Regions from separate parts of the Streptomyces sp. NPDC057438 genome, predicted to be linked through region 4. Evidence: riboswitches for the same ligand, from Rfam matches in the RefSeq annotation. Region 4 holds a riboswitch; each other region holds the start of a gene.
The links. Region 4 has a riboswitch for cyclic di-AMP ahead of ACFU5F_RS00675 (transglycosylase SLT domain-containing protein). Riboswitches for the same ligand answer to the same signal wherever they lie in the genome.
Positions count from the first base shown of each region.

Region 1: linked by a shared signal. The riboswitch ahead of ACFU5F_RS04385 (hypothetical protein) and the one ahead of ACFU5F_RS00675 (transglycosylase SLT domain-containing protein) in region 4 are both predicted to bind cyclic di-AMP.
Region 2: linked by a shared signal. The riboswitch ahead of ACFU5F_RS14615 (transglycosylase family protein) and the one ahead of ACFU5F_RS00675 (transglycosylase SLT domain-containing protein) in region 4 are both predicted to bind cyclic di-AMP.
Region 3: linked by a shared signal. The riboswitch ahead of ACFU5F_RS12345 (M23 family metallopeptidase) and the one ahead of ACFU5F_RS00675 (transglycosylase SLT domain-containing protein) in region 4 are both predicted to bind cyclic di-AMP.

Region 1 covers NZ_JBHVDD010000004.1:51,575-55,104, reverse strand. Annotated here, with positions in the region: gene ACFU5F_RS04390 (hypothetical protein) at 1-2,236, shown strand, start outside; gene ACFU5F_RS04385 (hypothetical protein) at 2,403-2,660, opposite strand; cyclic di-AMP (ydaO/yuaA leader) riboswitch at 2,668-2,879, opposite strand; gene ACFU5F_RS04380 (hypothetical protein) at 3,293-3,530, shown strand, end outside.
Region 2 covers NZ_JBHVDD010000021.1:15,705-19,234, reverse strand. Annotated here, with positions in the region: gene eno (phosphopyruvate hydratase) at 1-1,151, opposite strand, end outside; gene ACFU5F_RS14615 (transglycosylase family protein) at 1,564-2,280, opposite strand; cyclic di-AMP (ydaO/yuaA leader) riboswitch at 2,285-2,484, opposite strand; gene ACFU5F_RS14610 (transglycosylase family protein) at 2,667-3,530, opposite strand, start outside.
Region 3 covers NZ_JBHVDD010000016.1:57,627-61,156, forward strand. Annotated here, with positions in the region: gene ACFU5F_RS12330 (GNAT family N-acetyltransferase) at 1-295, opposite strand, end outside; gene ACFU5F_RS12335 (HPr family phosphocarrier protein) at 487-768, shown strand; gene ACFU5F_RS12340 (GntR family transcriptional regulator) at 946-1,650, opposite strand; gene ACFU5F_RS12345 (M23 family metallopeptidase) at 1,853-2,641, opposite strand; cyclic di-AMP (ydaO/yuaA leader) riboswitch at 2,655-2,824, opposite strand; gene ACFU5F_RS12350 (M16 family metallopeptidase) at 3,027-3,530, opposite strand, start outside.
Region 4 covers NZ_JBHVDD010000001.1:140,826-144,355, reverse strand. Annotated here, with positions in the region: gene ACFU5F_RS00680 (polyprenyl synthetase family protein) at 160-1,170, opposite strand; cyclic di-AMP (ydaO/yuaA leader) riboswitch at 1,955-2,160, shown strand; gene ACFU5F_RS00675 (transglycosylase SLT domain-containing protein) at 2,165-2,917, shown strand; gene ACFU5F_RS00670 (HAD family hydrolase) at 2,981-3,530, opposite strand, start outside.

The sequences.
Region 1 (3,530 bases), on a different contig from region 4:
CCTGTACCGGATCAGCGCCCGGATCAGAGCTACAGCCCAACTCGCGGCTGGCCCGGACGCGTTCTACGTCGGCGTGCTCGGCGTGGGCGCAGACCAGACCACCCTGGTCAACCGCGCCGGGGCGAACACCCCGAACAGCCACTTCTACATCGCGGCGTCGTATCGATCGCTGCCGACCACGGACGGCTGGGTCACGGTCGTCGGCTACCTCAAGGACCGCGCAGCCGCGGGCTCCGCCGGCCCCAACAACGACCCGCGCTCACCCGGCACCGTGCACGACGCCGTCCGATACATCACCCCCTACTTGTGGCTCAACTACGCCTCGATGGGTGTCTCCGGCTCCCCGGCCGTCATGCAGGTCGACGCCGTTGCCATCGAGGCGCTGAAGACCGGGATCGTCGACGCGACCAACCTCGTGAGCGGTTCGGTGACCGCCGCCGCGCTCGCGGCTGACTCGGTGATCGCTGGGAAGGTGGCGGCCGATGTCATCACGGGCCGTGAGATCGCAGCGAATTCGGTCACGGCGACCGAGATCGCGGCAGCCTCGATCTCCACGGACAAACTGGTGGTCGCGGGCGGTACGAACGTGCTCAGCGACCCCTCGTTCGAGGGCGCCTACACCGCGGCGATCGCCACGACCGTATGGTCCGTCGTCTCTGGCGGCAACGGCTCCGCGAAGGCGCTCCGCGTCGACGCCACGGCGACGGCCGCCACGACACGGTCCCTGAACGTCACGTCGATGCCGATCCTGAGCGGAGAGCAGCTCTACCTCGCCATCGACGCCAACGCGTCCGCCGACTGGGCGGGAGGCGCGCTCAAGTTCTACGCCCGGTGGTTGGACGGCACAGGCGCGACCGTCGGCTTCGGTGTCGCCCAGGTGGACGTCCCAGCTCGCGGCTCGTGGCAGCGCCTTGCCGCCACGGTCACGGCGCCGGCGAACACCACCGCGGCCACGGTCTGGGTGGAGACGTACCAGTCGACCGCCGGAGCCGTGCTGTGGGACAACGCAGTCGTCCGCCCGGTGGTGCCGGGCGTGCAGATCGCCGACGGCGCAGTCACCGCGCCCAAGATCCTCGCGGGAGCGGTGACGGCAGAGAAGATTGCGTCCTTGGCCATCACGGCCGAGAAGATCGCGGCGTTGTCCGTCACCACGGACAAGCTGAACGCGTTGTCCGTCACGGCGGACAAGATCGCGGCCAACGCTGTGACGGCAACGAAGATCTCGGCGGGCGCGATCGAAGCGACCCATATCAAGGCCGGGGCAATCACGGCGGACAAACTCGACGCGGACGCCATCAACGGTAAGACGATCAACGGAGCCGTCCTCACCGGCAGCACCCTCCAAACTGCCGCGAGCGGACAGCGAGTTGTCATCAGCCCCGGAAACACCAATCCGGAGACCGGATCGATTGAGTTCTATTCCGGCAGCGCCGATGAGTCAGCACCGGCAGAACTCAATACCGCCATCGCCTACGCTTCAGATTCCTCCGGCACCTACGAAGTTCCCAGCGTTTCACTCAGCGCCCCGAAGGTGACTGGTTCGAGCCAGGAAACAGGGGTGTTCCTGCAAAGCCACGTGCCGGGCTATTCGGGAGGAGTGTTCAACCTCTACGCAAACGATCTGAGCGGCAACGGAGTTGCCTACATCAACGGGTACGGCGCTGATACATCGGCCGCCGGCTCGTCCATCGAGCTGCACGTCCGCGACGCGCAGTCCGCATCGGCCCAGTCCACTGCCAAGCTCACATCCGGCGGCTTCGCGATCGACCGAGACCTCAGCGTGTACGGCAAATCCCAGGGGCGCGGATTTGTCGCACAGAAGACTCTGACCGCGAACGTCACCTTCTCCAGCACGGAGACGGCCCTCATCACCACCGGCAGTATCACGTTCAAGGTCGGCCGCGCCTACCGCGTTTCACTCTGGGCACTGCACAGTGCGGCCAGCGACAGCTACGCGCTATACCGAATCCGCAAGAACACCGTTTCCGGGACGATTTACAAGGATCAGATACGCGTCAACAATCTGCAAGCCTCCACAGCGAACGCCGCCGTTTCCGTCCAGACTATCCTGACCAACACCACGGGCAGCGACGTCACAGCCGCACTGTGCTGGACCGGAACTCAAGGCGGTGTCGCACAGACGTGGACGCTCGCCGCCAGCAGCAGCAACGTCGCCTATCTGCTGGTGGAGGACTGCGGCTCGGCCGACGACTACATCGGCCAGGCGATTACCTGACTAGCCCGATCATGGCAACTCAGATCTGTCCCGCTCTCAAGCAACGCCCGCGATGTCCCGAATCAGCCCTAACCGCTTGAAGTCAGTGCTATGGGGCTCATAACAAGGAGAGCACAGGAAAGGGGCCTTGGTCAGATACCAAGGCCCCTCCTGCCGTGCTACCGGGTCAGGACTGCCCCCGGATGAACCTCAACATCAGGATGATGAAGCCACACAGGCCGGCGGCTGCTAGGCAGCCTGTGTAAATCGCCTCGAAATACGAGACATGGTCCATGATCCGTCGCCCTGTCGCCGCGGTGAAACCACCGATGATCCCCACAAGGACAATGACTGCGGCTTCAAACTTGCGGATCTTGGACCCATCACCCCCGTCCCCGTCGGAGCTGGTTCCAGAGGGCTGGGGGTTGTTCTGCGTCGTTGGCATGACGGCTGCACCTTCGCGTCAGCCGCCTGTGAAGGATGACCTGTCGGATTCGGGCTGGCGAAGTTGCCCGGCCGCTGACGCAGCTTCACCCCAAGGGCTGCTCGGCCCGGTCATGGCGTGACCGTCCCAACGACCCGTCGTGCTGGGTCCTCCACTCCTGCCGATCCACTTCTGTCGACCGGTCATCCGGGCGGCGGCAGGACTCGGCGTCCGCCCGGATCGCCCCACCACTGTGGCGAGGGCTTGTCGTCAGCAGGATCTTGGCCTACTCACGGTCGAAAGTCCCAGGGGAACTGGGGATTTGTGTTCTTTCGCACCACTCACCCGTTTGGGTGGACGTATGTGAATTTCCCAGGTCAGGCAGCATCGAGGTGCAACAGCGGGTCAGGAAATGGGACCGCGCCTACGTCATCTGAGGGACCCTCTTTCGTACGAGTTGAGGGAGCGTCAGGGGTGCTGGCTACGACACGCGCTGTCGGCGCCACCACGTCATGCCCGAGCTGTACCGGGGTCCGCACGGCAGACACTCCCGAGCCGCTGGCGCTGCGGTAGCAGCGGTTCCAAGTGATCGCACAGCTCAACCGACACGATCCACGGCTGTCGGTGGGCACCGCTACTATCCGGGATGCCTCATGGGGGGCGACGAGGGGAGTCAGGGAATGGGTAACGTGAACGATTCAGCGGTCAAGCGGAAGTTGGGTATCCAGACCTGGCGGAACTTGTCCAAGGACAAGGTGCTCAAGTTCGCGGCAGCGATGCCCGAGATGGCCACCGAGGCGCGGCTCAAGCTCATCGAGCAGTTCCCGGCCTTCAAGGACCTGGGTAAGGCCAACATCGATGCAGTCGCAGAGGCCCACAGGTCCACTCTCG
Region 2 (3,530 bases), on a different contig from region 4:
TGCCCGCAGTTCACGGCGACGGCGAGGTCGGCGATGGTGACGTCCTCGGTCTCGCCGGAGCGGTGGGACATCATGCACTTGAAGCCGTTGCGCTGGGCCATCTCGACGGCGTCCAGGGTCTCGGTCAGCGAACCGATCTGGTTGACCTTGACGAGCAGGGCGTTGGCCGAGCCCTCCTCGATGCCGCGGGCGAGGCGCTCGGGGTTGGTGACGAAGAGGTCGTCGCCGACGATCTGGACCTTGTCGCCCAGCTTCTCGGTGATGGTGTTCCAGCCGGCCCAGTCGTCCTCGAACAGCGGGTCCTCGATGGAGACGAGCGGGTACGACGCGACGAGGTCGGCGTAGTACTCCGTCATCTCGGCGGCGGAGCGCTCCTTGCCCTCGAAGGTGTAGACGCCGTCCTTGTAGAACTCGGAGGCGGCGACGTCCAGCGCGAGGGCGATCTGCTCGCCGGGGGTGTAACCGGCCTCCTTGATGGCCTCGAGGATGAGGTCGAGGGCGGCGCGGTTGGACTCCAGGTTCGGGGCGAAGCCGCCCTCGTCGCCGAGGCCGGTGGACAGGCCCTTGGTCTTCAGCACCTTCTTGAGGGTGTGGTAGACCTCGGCCCCCCAGCGCAGGGCCTCGGAGAAGGACTCCGCGCCGATGGGGGCGATCATGAACTCCTGGATGTCCACGTTGGAGTCGGCGTGCGAGCCGCCGTTCAGGATGTTCATCATCGGAACGGGCAGCAGGTGCGCGTTCGGGCCGCCCAGGTAACGGAACAGCGGGAGGTCGCTGGCCTCGGAGGCGGCGTGGGCGACGGCGAGGGAGACGCCGAGGATGGCGTTGGCGCCGAGGGAGCCCTTGTTGTCGGTGGCGTCCAGGTCGAACATCGCCTGGTCGATCAGGCGCTGCTCGGTGGCGTCGTAGCCGACGAGCTCCGGGCCGATCTGCTCGATCACGGCGAGGACGGCCTTCTCAACGCCCTTGCCGAGGTAGCGGTTGGGGTCGCCGTCCCGCAGCTCGATGGCTTCGAAGGCACCGGTGGATGCGCCGGACGGAACGGCGGCACGACCCGTGCTGCCGTCGTCGAGGCCGACCTCGACCTCGACGGTGGGGTTGCCTCGTGAGTCGAGGATTTCCCGGGCTACGACGACGTCGATGGACGGCACGAGCATCTCCTTCATGGGATGTGACGCTGGTTGTGCGGGGCCGCTTGGGCCTTGCGACTAGAGCCTAACCGCCCCCGGGCCGTCGGCAGCCGACCGACCGTCCCGTGGACAGACAGACCGTACCCATTGTTCCCGCCCGGAACAAAGAGGGGGTGAACAAGAGAAGGCGCCGACGGTGCAAAAAAGCCCCGCCCCGGTGCGTACGGGGGAATGCGCACCGGGGCGGGGAGCCCGTGGGGTCGGGGGGACGGCCCTCACGAGGTCTTCACTATGGAGGACACGGATGTGAGTGGGCTGTGGTTCAGCCGGGGAGCGGCCCGATTTCCGGCCCGGCTGAACCTGCCCCGCCTGCCCGGCCGTGGGGGCGGCCGTGGGGTCGGCAGGCGCGTGCGGCCGTCGTGGTCGCGGCGGGTCAGCTCAGGTGGAGCTGCTGGCCCGGGTAGATGAAGTCGGCGTCGTCGATGATGTCCTTGTTCAGCTCGAAGAGTTTCTCCCAGCCACCCTTGACGTTCTTCTTCGCGGCGATGCCGCTGAGGGTGTCCCCCTTGACGACCTTGTACTCGCCGTCGCCCTTCTTGACCTTCTTGCCGGTCGGGGTCTTGACGGTGGCACGCTCGGAGGAGCGGGAGGAGCGGGTGTCCCCGGTGCTCTTCTCGGTGCTCTTCTGGGTGCTCTCCTGCGTGCCCTGCGAGGAGGAGCCGGAGGAGTCGGCGTTGCCGCTGGAGGGGGCGGAGCCGTCGTACGAGGCGCCGGACAGGCCGGTGCCGCAGACCGGCCAGGCACCCTTGCCCTGGCCGGCGAGGACCTTCTCGGCGATCGCGATCTGCTGGGCCTTGCTCGCCTTGTCGGCGGTGGAGGCGTACTGCGTACCGCCGTAGCCGGCCCAGGTGGAGGCGGAGAACTGCAGGCCGCCGTAGTAGCCGTTGCCGGTGTTGATGGACCAGTTGCCGCCGGACTCGCACTGGGCGACGGCGTCCCACTCGGAGGCGGTGGCGGCGGAGGCGCTGCCGGCCGCCATCAGCGGGGCGGCGACGGCGGCGGCGCCGGTGACACCGACGACGGCGATGGCGCGAGCAGACCGCTGCATGGCGGACGGGCGGCGGTGCTTGCCCTTGCTGGAAAACAGCATGGAGAGATCCCCTCACCGACGCCTGCGAGGTGAGCTGTCGGGTTCGGGCCGGTTGAGTTGCCCGGCCGCGCACGCTCGCCTCTCGGCTCACGTCGCGCGGCTTCACCCCCAGCCGGTTCCGGTCGTGCGCCCCCGAAGGGCCGCAACCGCCGGACCCGGCACTTACCTTGGGTCCCCCGCTCCTGCCTACGGCGCTTGACGCGACGACTGTTCCTCACGGCCGATGGCAGGATTCGGCGTGCCGACCGGGAGGGCCCGCTGTGGCGAGCGGTCACGACCGTAAACAGGTGATTGCCCGAATTTCAAAGACGATCAGGGGGTCTGTGATTCATCTCCCACGGAGATCAAAACGGGCATTCAGGGTCGAACCATGACCCGAACTGCCGCTACTTTTTGCCCGTTTCGGCACCGACTTCGAGGGTCTGACCGGGAAGGATGAGGTCCGGGTCGGTTCCGACCGTGCTCTCGTTCTCGGAGTACAGCGTCCGCCACCCGCCGTCCAGGCCGAGCGAGTTCACGATGCCGGTCAGGCTGTCGCCCACACGGACGGTGTAGCCGCCCTCCACCGCCTCGCGCGAGGCGCCGCCGTCCCGCGAGGCGTGCCGGCCGGAGGAGGTGCCGTCGGCGCGCGAGCCGTCGCCCGCCTCCGCGCCGGAGGCGGTGTCCGTGCCGGAGCCCTCGTCGGCGCTGGCGCCGCGATGACGGCCGGTACCGCTGCCGCCGTCGTCGGCGGCCGAAGAACCGTCTCCCTGGCGCGCGGCGTCCGACGTCCCACTGTCGGAGTCCTTGGAGTCGCCGTCGCCGGAGTCGCCTTCGCCGGAACCGGTCGAGTCCGCGGAGTCGGAGTCCTCGGTCGCCTTCGCGGAACCGTCGCGGGCGTCCGCCGACGAGTCCGACGTTGCGCCCGACTTCCCGGACCCGTCGGCGGCGTCGGAGCCGGCGTCGTCGGTCGACCTGGCCGAGTCGGTGGAGCCGGCCGAGTCCGGCGAGGCGGAGGAATCCGGCGAACCGGATGCGCCGGACTCGCTGCCGGAGTTCGACGAGTCGTCCGCGACACCCGTGTCCACATCGGCGGAACCGGCGTCGCCGCCGAGGTTGTGGAGCAGTCCGCAGGTGGCCCAGACGCCGACGCCCTGGTCGGCGAGGATCCTCTCGGCGACGGCTATCTGCTGCGACCGGCTGGCCCGGTCCGCGGTGGTCGCGTAGTCGAGACCGCCGTACTCCTCCCAGTTGGCCTGGGTCAGCTGCAG
Region 3 (3,530 bases), on a different contig from region 4:
CGATACGGTCGTAGCGTACGGTGGCGATGAACTCGCCGCCGACCGTGGCGGCGAGCCCCACCCGGTCCACGAAGTCGTGGTGCGTGAAGCGGTGGACGTCCTTGGCGGACAGGCGAGGGTACGGCGCGAAGAAGCGGTAGTACTTCGACTCGTCCGAGACCTGCTCGTAGAAGCTGACCAGACGCTCGGCGTCATCGACGGTGATGGGCCTGACGCGTGCGGTGCCGCCGTCGCGCAGCACCACGTCGGCCTCCCAGTGGGCGGGGTACTCGTGCCGGTCCGACGAGGTCTGCATGGGCCCCAGAGTACGGCTCGCGTCCGGCTACGGCGCGGGACAGTCTGGGGAAGCACAACAGAAGCGCGAGAGCCGGTTCGTGGCCAGGCCGTGGGCCCCGTTCCGCCCTCGCGCGCCATATGGGAAACTGGTCTAGACAACCCGGTCCAGACCACTCTGCACCACCCGAGACACCTGAAGGGCAGCATCACATGGCTGAGCGCCGCGTCAACGTCGGCTGGGCCGAGGGCCTCCACGCCCGACCCGCATCCATCTTCGTCCGGGCCACCACGGCCTCCGGTATCCCCGTGACGATCGCCAAGGCCGACGGGAACCCCGTCAACGCGGCCTCCATGCTGGCGGTCCTGGGCCTCGGCGCCCAGGGCGGCGAGGAGATCGTGCTCGCCTCCGAGGCCGAGGGTGCGGACGCCGCCCTCGACCGCCTGGCGAAGCTCGTGGCCGAGGGGCTGGAAGAACTCCCCGAGACGGTCTGAACCACCGGGTGACCGGCCGACCCGAACAGAAAAGGCCCCGAAAGGCCGGCCGTACACATGTGGAGGGCTCGTCCGATTTATCGGGCGGGCCCTCCACATTTTCGTTCTGTCACCTTTCCGCGGGCAGCAGAAATAATGCCCCGCGGAATTCCTGCCTCTTTGTATACGGCTCCGGTGTTAATGCCGCAGGCTCGGTGTGTTTACGGGGTGTTGCGAAGTCCTCACACGGTCCGGCCGGTCCGCCCCGCCGGCCCCGCCCGGAAATCGGAACCGGTGCGCGGCGGCGGCCCGCTCGGTGTGCAGGGACGTGATCGTGCGGGCCCGGTCGCCGTCCCCGCGCGCGACGGCGTCCACGATGCCGCCGTGCTCCGCCCAGGACTCCACCGGGTCGGCGGGTGCCTCGACCGCGTACATCCAGGCGATCTTGTGCCGCAACTGGGCGAGTGTCGAGGTCAGGGCGGGGCTGCCGGACGCCTGTGCGAGCGTCTCGTGGAACCAGCCGCCCAGGGAGCGCAGATCCTCGCTGGTGCCCCTCCTGGCCCGCTCCTGGCCCAGCCTGACGAGGCCGCGCAGCACCTTGAGGTGCGCCTCCGTGCGCCGCTGGGCGGCCCGGGCGGCGCCCAGCGGCTCCAGCAGCATGCGCATCTCCAGCAGGTCGGCGGCCTCCTGCTCGGTCGGCTCGGCGACGCACGCGCCCGCGTGGCGGCGGGTCACCACGAAGCCCTCGGCCTCCAGCGTGCGCAGCGCCTCACGCACGGGGACCCGGCTGACGCCGTACCGACGGGCGAGCAGTTCCTCGGTGAGACGGCCGCCGCGCTCGTAGACACCCGCGACGATGTCGTCCCGGATCGCCGTGCAAACCGAATGCGCCGGAATACGCATGACCGACCTCCGCCTTAATCCCCGTGAAACGTCGATGATTGACGTGTCTTCCAGCGACTCTATTGCAGCGGGACGGAATTTCCGATGGCGGACCGGAATCCAGGGATATTTTTTGGACAGAAGGTGCGCGCAACAGGTTCGCGCAACGCGAAAAGCCCCGGCTCGTGAGCCGGGGCCTTCGTCGGAGGCGTGGAGCCGGGTGTCAGACGTTCACACCGTGCGACCGCAGGTACGCGGCGGGGTCGATGTCCGAGCCGTACTCGGCCGTCGTGCGGGCCTCGAAGTGCAGATGCGCGCCCGTGACGTTGCCGGTCGCCCCGGAGAGGCCGATCTGCTGGCCGGGGGTGACCGTCTGGCCGACGGAGACGCCGATGGACGACAGGTGGCCGTACTGGGTGTACGTGCCGTCGGTCATGCGGATGACGATGTTGTTGCCGTACGCGCCGCCCCAGCCCGCCTCCACGACGGTGCCGGAGCCGACCGCCAGGACGGCCGTGCCGGTGGCGGCGTGGAAGTCGACGCCGGTGTGGCTGCCGGAGGACCAGACGGCGCCGCCGGCCTTGTAGCCGGTGGAGATGTAGGAGCCGCTGATGGGCGAGACGTAGGTGTTGAGGCGCTCGCGCTCGGCCGCGCGGGCGGCGCGGGCCTTGATCTCCTCGCGCTCCTTGGCGACGGCACGTTCCTGCTCGGCCTTCTCGGCGGCGGCCTTGCGGGCCTCCTCCTGCGCCTTCTTCTTGACCTCGGCCACCTCGGCGGCCTGCTGCTGGGCGGCGGCCTGTGCGTCGACCTGGTCGGCGACCGTGTCACCGAGGACGATGACCTGGTTCAGGCCGGTCTGCTCGACGGCGGGCTCCTCCGCGGCGAGCGCGGGGCCGGCCAGGGTGCCGATGACACCGGTGGTGGTGAGAGCGGCGACGCCCACGTTCCTCGTGGTCGTGCGCTGCACACGGCCGGGGCGGCGGTGCTTCCCAGGGGCGCGGGTGAACGCCATGAAGTGGCTGGTCCTTTCCTTCCTTCTCGCCTACCGGGTTAGCTGACGGGTTCGGAGCAGGAAGGTCTCCTACGGCTGCCCCCCGTTTCGCGTCGCTCGCGAAGGGCACCCGATTCACCCCAGGGACTTCGGTGGGTCCCCGGCTCCCCAGGCTCGCACCTCGGGACTCGGCGATGACTGTCCGGTGCCGCGGCTGCGGCGAACATCTGACGAACAGCCGGACCGACGCTAAGTGGGCCGTCTTCGAAATAACAAACGGATCACAGGATTTGTTAACTACGCCACAGGTCAGACACACAACCTCCGCCATCAAACGGACAAACGTGGGCCCTGGTGACTCTTCCGTCACCAGGGCCTCACTGGTGCGTGTCGTTCTGTCCGTTTCCTACTCAGCCGGTACGACGGTGACTTCGCCGATTCCGAGGGCCCTGACCGGCTCCTCGATCTGCGCGGCGTCCCCGACGAGGACGGTGACGAGGCGGTCCACCGGGAAGGCGTTCACAACGGCCGCGGTGGCCTCCACCGTGCCCGTGGCGGCGAGTTGGCGGTACAGCGTCGACTGGTAGTCGTCCGGCAGGTACTGCTCGACCTGGTCGGCCAGCGTGCCCGCCACGGCCGCGGCCGTCTCGAACTTGAGGGGAGCGACCCCCACGAGGTTCTGCACGGCGACATCACGCTCGGCGTCGGTCAGCCCCTCGGCGGCCAGGGTGCGCAGCACCGTCCACAGGTCGTCCAGCGCCGGACCGGTGTTGGGCGTGTCGACGGAGCCGCTGATGGCCAGCATCGCCGTACCCGATCCGTCGGGGGCGGAGCGCAGCACCTGGCCGAACGCGCGCACCCCGTAGGTGTAGCCCTTCTCCTCCCGCAGGACGCGGTCCAGACGGGAGGT
Region 4 (3,530 bases):
ACGTCCGCCGAGCGTCGGCGGCCGACGGGCGACCGGTATGAGGCCCCGCCTCCGGCCGACCGGCACGAACCCAGCCGCCGCGGAGGGGCCGGCCGACGCGGAAAAGCCGGCCGACGCGGAGGAGCCGGCCGACGCGTCGGCCGGGGACCCGCGAGGGGGCTAGCCAGCCCGGTGCACCACCGCGTCACACAGTTCCACCAGGGCCGCCTTCGCGTCGCACTCCGGGAGCGGTGCCAGGGCGGCCCGAGCCTCCTCCGCGTAGCGGACCGTGTCGCGGCGGGCCTGCTCCAGCGCGGGGTGGACGCGGAGGCGGGCCAGGGCATCGGCGAGGCGGGCGTCGTCGGTCAGGTCGGAGTCGAGCAGTTCGCACAGGGCGATGTCGTCCGCCAGCCCCAGCCGCCCCGCCCGCTCGCGCAGCCGCAGCACCGGCATGGTCGGCACATGCTCACGGAGGTCCGTGCCGGGCGTCTTGCCGGACTCGTGCGAGTCGGAAGCGACGTCGAGGACGTCGTCCGCGAGCTGGAAGGCCACGCCGAGCCGCTCCCCGTACTGGGTCAGCACGTCGACCACGGTCTCGTCGGCCCCCGCCATCAGCGCGCCGAGCCGCCCGGCGACCGCGACCAGCGATCCGGTCTTGCCGCCGAGGACATCGAGGTAGTGCTCGATCGGGTCGCGCCCGTCACGCGGTCCGGCGGTCTCCAGGATCTGCCCGGTGACCAGCCGCTCGAAGGCCTCGGCCTGGATGCGGACGGCGTCGGGACCGAGGTCGGCGAGGACGTGCGAGGCGCGGGCGAAGAGGAAGTCGCCGGTGAGGACGGCGAGGGAGTTGTCCCAGCGGGCGTTGGCGCTCGGCACACCCCGGCGCACCTCGGCCTCGTCCATCACGTCGTCGTGGTACAGCGTGGCGAGATGCGTCAGCTCGACCACCACCGCCGAGGGCACGACACCCGGCGCGTAGGGGTCGCCGAACTGCGCCGCGAGCATCACCAGCAGCGGGCGGAACCGCTTGCCGCCCGCGCGCAGCAGATGCTGGGCGGCCTCCTGGATGAACGGGACCTCGCTCTTGGTCGCCTCCAGCAGACCCTCCTCGACGGCCGCCATTCCGGCCTGGACATCGGCTTCGAGAGCCTGGTCCCGCGCGCTCAGCCCGAACGGCTCGACGACGGTCACGAGGGTTCTCCTGTCTGCTGACGTCTGATGACGGTCACACGGTCGGTCTAGGTCGCTCTCACGGTCGATGACACGGTTTGTCGATCTGTCGCTGTCATCACCCGAGTCAGCGTATCCGGTCACCTTTCGATCACCGCGAGCGCCCACGGCTTCGCCTCGAGTGGTATGGGACCGCACTCCTCCCATTCTTGATCAACTGATACACGCCGATATCCATCGACGCGCATGCCGCACCTGTCCGCGCACCCACCGGCACCCCTGCCCGCACCCTGCTCCGCACCCCCGCCCACGCATCCGCTCGCGCGCCCGCCCGCGCCCACCCGCGAACGGATACCCGCCCTCCCCCGCGGAACGCCTCCGCGCCTCGCTCACCGCCTCGCCCGCACCCCAGCCCTCACCCCCGCCCCACCGCGTCCCACCCCGAGCCGGCCGATTCCCCACGCACTCGACCACCCATTTCTAACCTTTTGCACCCTTTCCCCTTGGCCCGAGTTGACCGATTTGCCGCTTACTTTCATTTCACCCGACTCCTCCCGTGAGTTGAGTCACCAGCCGCCGTCGACCCTCCGCGCGAGACCCACACCCCGCGCCGTCGACTTTCCCTTTGCGCTAGGCAAGTTGAGCCGCGAAACAGATAGCCGATCTTGGGTCGAATCACAGCAAACTCAAGGTCAACTGGATCAAAGCGCCAAACCGGGACTTGTTCCAGTCGTGTGCTCTCGCATACGTTCACACCTCGTCCGGACGGACCGCCGAATCCTGCCGCCGCCCCGGACTCCCCACCCATCACCACTCATCCACGCACGGCAGGAGCGGGGGACCCAGGTAAGCCGTCGGTCCGATGACCCCCAATCGGACCGGCTAGGGGTGAAGCCACGCGCAGTACGCCCGGCGGACGCGGCACGCACAGCGACCGCCGGGACGACGCGCGAGGCCGGGCATCTCCAGCCCGAACCCGACAGCTCACCTCGCAGGCGACGGAGAGGAATTCAGCATGCCCGCACAAGGCAAACACCGTCGTCCCCGAAGCAACGCGCTGACCCGCGGCATCGTCGCCGCCGGCACCGGCGGGGCCGCGCTGGCCCTTCCGCTCACGGTCGCCACGACCGCGAACGCCGCCGCCCCGGCCCAGGCCGCCACCTCCGTGCAGTCGGCCCCGCAGGCCGCGCCCGCCGCGGTGCTGCCCAAGTCCACGACGTACACCGTGGTCTCCGGCGACACGCTCTCCTCCATCGCGCGCAAGCACCACACCAAGGGCGGCTGGCAGCAGCTCTACAAGAACAACCGCGCGGCCATCGGCGACAACCCGGCGCTCATCCGGCCGGGCCTGAAGCTGAAGCTGAACGGGACCAAGGCGGCCACGGCCCAGAAGTCGTCGACCGCGTCCAAGACGTCCACGGCCACGCAGGCCTCGGCCAAGACGTACGCGAACAACCTCGACGGCTGGATCCGCGAGTCGCTGGACATCATGGCGCAGAAGGGAATCCCCGGGACGTACAACGGGATCTACCGCAACATCATCCGCGAGTCCTCGGGCAACCCGCTGGCGATCAACAACTGGGACTCCAACGCCGCCGCGGGCACCCCCTCGAAGGGCCTCCTCCAGGTCATCGACCCGACGTTCGCCGCGTACCACGTCTCCGGCACCCCGTACGACCCGTACGACCCGGTCGCGAACATCACGGCGGCGTGCAACTACGCCGCCGACCGGTACGGCTCGATCGACAACGTCTTCGGCGCCTACTGAGCCCTGCGGCTCCCCCTTCTCCATCTGTTCCCCTGGGCCGGCGGGCCCAGGGGAACAGCCCGTTCACGGGAAGAGTCGCTCCAGCACCACCGCGATGCCGTCGTCCTCGTTGGAGAGGGTCACCTCGTCGGCGACGGCCTTGAGTTCGGGGTGGGCGTTGGCCATGGCGACCCCGTGCGCGGCCCAGTCGAACATCGGGATGTCGTTGGGCATGTCACCGAAGGCGATGGTCCGGTCCGAGGTCAGCCCGAGATGGTCGGCGGCCAGGGCGAGGCCCGTCGCCTTCGTGATGCCGCACGGCTGGAGTTCGACGGTGCCGGGCCCCGACATGGTGACCGTCGCCAGCGAGCCGACCGCCATCCGCGCCGCCGACGCCAACTCGTCGTCCGACAGATAGGGATGGCGCAGCAGCACCTTGCTGATCGGCTCGCACCACAGATCGTCCCGGCGCGGCACCTGGACCGCGGGCAGCGTGGGGTGGGGCATGAGGTAGCCGGGCTCGATCAGGGTGAGGCCGTCGACCCCGTCCTGGTCGACGGCGGCGTACACCTGTCCGACCTCGGCCTCGATCTTGCCGAGCGCGGTCTCGGCGAGCTCCCGGTCCAGGGTGACG